Regions from separate parts of the Priestia sp. SIMBA_032 genome, predicted to be linked through region 1. Evidence: riboswitches for the same ligand, from Rfam matches in the RefSeq annotation. Region 1 holds a riboswitch; the other holds the start of a gene.
What was found. A riboswitch is a leader RNA that binds a small molecule or an ion and turns the genes downstream of it on or off. The one in region 1 is predicted to bind thiamine pyrophosphate.
Positions count from the first base shown of each region.

Region 2: linked by a shared signal. The riboswitch ahead of thiT (energy-coupled thiamine transporter ThiT) and the one ahead of thiC (phosphomethylpyrimidine synthase ThiC) in region 1 are both predicted to bind thiamine pyrophosphate.

Region 1 is NZ_JAWRXD010000031.1:11,972-15,188, forward strand. Features, by position in the region: gene thiC (phosphomethylpyrimidine synthase ThiC) at 1-1,164, opposite strand, end outside; TPP riboswitch at 1,278-1,392, opposite strand; gene SB717_RS30945 (hypothetical protein) at 1,474-1,764, opposite strand; gene SB717_RS30950 (undecaprenyl-diphosphate phosphatase) at 2,223-3,047, shown strand.
Region 2 is NZ_JAWRXD010000003.1:81,815-85,031, forward strand. Features, by position in the region: gene SB717_RS10575 (amino acid permease) at 1-779, opposite strand, end outside; lysine riboswitch at 882-1,066, opposite strand; TPP riboswitch at 1,241-1,341, shown strand; gene thiT (energy-coupled thiamine transporter ThiT) at 1,374-1,979, shown strand; gene SB717_RS10585 (ethanolamine ammonia-lyase reactivating factor EutA) at 2,136-3,217, shown strand, end outside.

The DNA.
Region 1 (3,217 bases):
CATAACTTGAACATCGTGTTTCCAAGCAATTTTAGTTAATTCACCAAGCGTTTCTAATTCACCGAACTGTGCCTCATCATTAGCATCTGCAATGGAACCAGGACGTAGCCCATCGCCAAGCGAAATAGAAATATCATATGCTTTACAGATTTCACAGATTTCTTCAAAGCGAGTATATAAAAAATTCTCTTCATGATGAGCTAAACACCACTGCGCCAAGATGGATCCTCCGCGTGAAACAATACCTGTCGTACGTTTCGCTGTCAGAGGAATATAGCGTAAAAGAACACCTGCGTGAATAGTAAAGTAATCAACACCTTGTTCTGCTTGTTCAATTAATGTATCGCGGTATGCTTCCCACGTTAGATCTTCTGCTACACCTTTTACTTTTTCAAGCGCTTGGTAAATAGGAACGGTTCCTACAGGAACAGGCGAGTTGCGGATAATCCATTCGCGTGTTGTGTGGATATCCTTTCCTGTTGATAAATCCATAATTGTATCGGCTCCCCAGCGCGTTGCCCATGTCATTTTTTCTACTTCATCTTCAATAGCTGAACGAATAGCTGAATTTCCGATATTAGCATTAATTTTCACATGGAATTTGCGGCCGATAATCATCGGTTCGCTTTCAGGGTGATTGATATTATTAGGGATAATCGCACGTCCTCTTGCTACTTCTTCACGCACAACTTCAGGATCCATCTGTTCACGAATAGCGATAAATTCCATTTCGGGCGTGATGACTCCTTTTTTCGCATAGTGCATTTGCGTTACATTTTGATTTTTTTTCGCGCGCAAAGGTAAACGATTAGTGATAAAGCGCTCGTACTGATCTCTTGGATCACCATCATAATAACCGTTATCCTGTGGCTGAATCGTACGGCCTTGATATGTTTCTACATCGTTTCGTTCTGCAATCCACTTTTCGCGCAGAGCTGGTAGTCCTTTTTGTAAATTAATTTCATAAGAGGGATCTGTATAAACACCGCTTGTGTCGTATACACGTACGGGACTATTTTCTTCTTCACCAAAAGACCCTGTAGTAGGAGACTGATGAATTTCACGCATAGGCACTTTAAGGTCTTTTCTGGATCCTTGGACATATACTTTGTGACTGTTTGGAAAAGGCTTTTTCATAGAAACTGATACATTTTGTTTTGACATTACATATTCCTCCGGTTTCGCATAAAGTGTAGCTATACCGAACCATAAAAAAATCGGGTTCTGTGATAGACAGAACCCGATGGAATAGGCGAAAAAAGAATAAACATATACTATTCTTTTCAAGACTACTTCCCTCCGCTGGTATAACCCAAATCAGGTTCAAAGGGTTAAAGAGTTTTATTGCACTCTTCTCTCAGTCTGAGCTATCAGACACCCCTAGTAGAAATAACATTCAAATTATTCGATTTACGGCTTAAGTTTACCATCATTCGGTAAAAAATCAACCCTTAAATAAAAAAAGCTAGACAATTAGCGTTGTCTAGCAGCATCGATTGCAATCACAATAGCTGTAATAATATGCATGATAAATCCTAAAAATGGAATCCAAGCAACCAGTGAGGTAACAATTCCTAGTATGTTTCCATAAGCAGATAACCCTCGTCTATTAGCTAAAATGAGTGTGATAGCATGAAGAATAAATCCAATAAAAAGAGGAGTATAGCTAAAGCCCATAACAATCCCCGCGCCAATTAAAGGAATTCCCAGCAAGGCTTCATACCCAGCAGTGACCCATTTCATTGTACGTACATTTCCATTCATAGTAAAAAGCCTCCTAAAAAAGATACTACTATATACGAGAAAAGAGAGAGAAAAGTTTCAAATTACTTAGGGGATATGTCGTATAAGCCAGCACTAGTTGATTAAAATGATAGATGACAGTAAAGGGAGATGGGAAAAACATAATGATTTAGTCATTTTTTCACACTAAAGAAAAATAGTCTAGATGATTCATTTTTAGCTAAAGGCCAGGAATTTATACCGAACATAGTGACTGCTTTTTAAAACAAATAAAAGCTGATATCGTGTTTTTTGGTTGTAGCACGTAAGCTTTTTATTACAAATTATTAAAGATTCTTATCTTTTTGCAAATACACATTGTATTTCATAGTTTTAACAATTATGATAAAAAAGCAAGTGTCAAAATAGGAAAATAGTTGAGCATGTAAAACGAAGCGGTAAGCTTATTAATTTGAAAGAAAGGCAAGGTACATAGCTTTATGTGGGAAATTATTGTAGCAATCATTTTAGGGATTGTAGAAGGTTTAACAGAGTTTGCTCCTGTTTCGTCAACTGGGCATATGATTATTGTGGATGACCTGTGGTTAAATTCAAAAGAATTATTTTCATCTCCAGTAGCTAATACATTTAAAATTGTTATTCAGCTAGGGTCAATCTTAGCAGTAGTTGTTATTTTTAAAGATCGTTTTATTAATTTATTAGGATTAGGAAAAAAACCAGCTGCTCCAATTGGACCGACAAATCGCTTGAATTTAATGCAGGTAATTGTTGGTTTGTTACCCGCGGGAGTGTTAGGACTTTTGTTTGATGATTACATTGATGAACATTTGTTTTCTTTAAATACGGTGCTAATTGGCTTAGTGTTCGGAGCTGTATTAATGATTCTAGCAGATTTGTTTGGACCTAAACGTCCGCGTGTAGAGACGGTGGACCAAATGTCTTATGGACAAGCACTGGGTATAGGATTGTTTCAATGTATTGCTCTTTGGCCAGGTTTTTCTCGTTCAGGCTCAACGATTTCAGGAGGGGTTCTTCTTGGAATGAGCCATAAGGCAGCCGCAGATTTTACATTTATTATGGCAGTGCCAATCATGGCAGGAGCAAGTGGACTTTCATTGGTTAAAAACTGGCAGTATTTCACATCAGATGCACTACCGTTTTTTATTGCCGGTTTTATCAGCGCCTTTATTTTTGCGCTTATATCGATTCGATTTTTCTTAAAATTAATCAATCGCATTAAATTAGTTCCGTTTGCCATTTATCGAATTGTCTTAGCGGCTATTCTATATTTTGTATTTTTATAAAATAAATACGCATGTTTTTTAGTCATTTAAAATTCTAATAAAGACTTAAAAAGCAAGAAAAAGCTATTGCAACATTGCAATAGCTTTTTTGCATAAATATATATTATTGTCTTTTGAAAGCGTTTTATAAACATGGGTATTGACAAAACGTGTCGAAAAATAGTAAATTA
Region 2 (3,217 bases), on a different contig from region 1:
GTGTATGGAATAAGCATCCCGATAACAAAAATAGCTAAAATATAAAATAACAAGATGCGCCAGAAGACTTGTTTAACTGCGCGAGGAACCGTTTTTTCCGGATCTTCACTTTCTCCAGCTGCGACTCCAAGCAACTCTGTTCCTTGGAATGAAAAACCAGCAGCCATAAAAATACCTAATACCGTAAAGAATCCACCGTGAATAGGTCCATCACCAAGCGTGAAGTTTTTAAAACCCGGTGCTTCATTGTTAAAGATACCAAAAATCATCATAATACCAATAACTAAAAAGATAATAACCGTTATTACTTTAATTAACGAAAACCAAAATTCCGATTCACCAAATCCTTTTACAGAAAGGTAATTAAGCCCAAACATAATTAATAAAAAGAGGGCACTCCATAAAATAGAGGAAGAGTTTGGGAACCAAAATTTCATAATAAGGGCTCCAGCGGATAATTCAGCTGCAATCGTAATAGCCCAGTTGTACCAATAGTTCCAGCCGAGAGCGAAACCAAAGGATGGATCTACAAACCGAGACGCATACGTACTAAACGAACCGGCTTCAGGCATATAAGCTGCGAGCTCCGCCAGGCTGGTCATCAAAAAGTAAACCATGACGCCAATGATCGCGTAAGCTAAAAGCGCTCCCCCAGGTCCTGCTGTGTGAATTGCTCCACCACTTGCTAGGAATAAACCGGTTCCGATGGCTCCTCCTAATGAAATCATCGTTAAGTGGCGAGATTTCAACCCACGTTTTAATTCTTGCTGCTCTTGCATAGATAAATACTCCTTTCGAATGTACGGAAAGAGACGGGATAACATAAAAAAAGCCCGCAGTATATGTGCGCGCTTTTAAATCTGAAAACCGCGTCAACCTTCCGTGAAGATAGCTCTTCACATCATTCGCATGATGTGACAGTTCTGTTCCTGTTCGGAGACAGCCCCAGCTTAAATCAACCGAGAAGTGATTTAAACTTCGGCAATTTTTCCTTTCAAGCAACATCCTCAATGTTCTCTGCATTTCCGTTACTTTACTATTAAAAACTGCGACCTCTACCTCATCGATTAGGATGAGGGTTTTTTATATTCAATTGACATAAAAGAAGTATATCAAATACTAAAACGATTGTCATTATAAAAAATAGATTCAGAAAATAGAAACATCTTTGAAATCTCTCGAATCTATTTTGTGACATATGGTATAATAAATAGTGTCTTCATAATACATAAATATCCGAACGTACCACAGGGGGAGCCGCCGTGCTGAGAGTGAACAAATTGTTCAGACCCTTCGAACCTGTTAGTTAACGCTAGCGTAGGAATGTGGGAATAGTAGCATATATTTGCTTACTCCTGTGTAAACCGTTTGATATGAATGATTCAAAAACAGGAGTGAGAAACGTGAATAAGGCATTACCTTTACAGGCTAAAATTGAAATAGCTATTTTTGCAGCATTAGCACTTTTACTTGATCTTTTGCCTTCCATTAAGATTGCAACGGCTGTGAGTATTTCGTTCTCCATGGTGCCCATTTTTATTATGTGCTTTCGCTGGGGAGTAAAAGGCGGAGCTCTATCTGGTCTATTATGGGGGCTTTTGCAGTTAGCAACAGGGACGGCTTATATTTTAACAGCACTGCAAACGTTTATTGAATATATTGTGGCTTTTGCTTTTATAGGTTTTGGAGGTGTTTTTTCACAATCTATCAAAACAAATTTAGCTAACAATAACAGATCAAAAGCTTTTGTTTTAATTGTTCTATCCCTTATTATCGGCAGCTTCGCACGTTATTTCTGGCACTTTATTGCTGGTATTATTTTTTGGGGATCATATGCGCCAAAGGGAATGTCCGCTCTGTGGTATTCTTTTTCAATGAACGGAATTTCAATGGTAGGGTCATTAATAGCCTGCTTAATCATTCTTTCACTATTAATTCCATCGGCATCAAGAATGATTGTAACTAAATCACACTCATAATAAAAAAGACTAAATCTACCAAGGTTTAGTCTTTTTTGTCATTTGTCACCTTTGTTTACACAAAAGCATGTCAGGTTTGATAACATAGTTAGTGAAATATTCAAAAAAATGTTTTATGATAATCACCATATTCAAACGAGATAAGGGATTGATCGTATGCTACAGAAATGGATGATGAGCATAGGGTTAGATATTGGAACAAGCACAACAAAACTGATTGTAAGCAAGCTGTTAATAGCAAATCAACAAAATCAGTTTACGCTGCCAGGCTGTCAAATTATTGATCGTCGCGTAACGTATGCAAGTTCCATCTATACAACACCTATGGTAAACGAGGTTGAAATCGATGTCCGAAGGTTAATGCTATTACTAGAAAAAGAATACAAAAAAGCAGGGATCTCCTTAGATCAAGTGGAGGCAGGCGCTGTGATCATTACAGGAGAAACGGCTCGGAAGCAAAATGCAGAGAGTATCGTTCATTATCTAGCTGAACACGCTGGGAACTTTGTTGTTGCAACAGCTGGTGCTGACTTAGAAGGAATGTTAGCAGCAAAAGGATCGGGAGCAATCGAACGCTCTCTTGAAACAAATCAAGTGATTGCCAATGTCGATGTAGGGGGAGGCACCGCTAACATCGCTTTATGTCAAAATGGCAAAGTGATAGAGACATTCACATTGCATGTAGGCGGAAGATTAATTCGTCTGAATTCAGATGGTCTTGTTACCTACGTTTCGTCTTATTTAACTGAATTTTTAAAAAATAATTCTTTGATGCTGTATGAAGGTGAAAAAGCAACATTTGAAAAACTCTCTTCTATCTGTCAATTGCTAGCTGAAGAAACCGTGAATTATGTAAGAGCACTGACTCAAACCTCTTCGCTGCTCGTTTCTCTTCATATAAGATCTTCTATCCAACCGGAAACAATCATGGTTTCAGGAGGAATAGGAGCAATGATGAAGAAACATAAGCCAAAAACAGTGAAGGAAGTGGCCATACACAGAGATATCGGTCCGCTGCTAGCGTATCACTTTCAATCCATACAGGTATCTCAAGCCGCTGAAACAACGCGCGCTACTGTCATTGGAGCCGGCATGCAAAATACAGAAGTTAGCGGGTCAACCGTATACATTGGGTCTAAACGGCTGCCGCTGAAAAATATTCCGATCATAGAAATACCCGTACAGCAAGAGGATGAGTGGAATCCGCAGCTGTTTCAAGAAAGAGCTCGAACGGCATG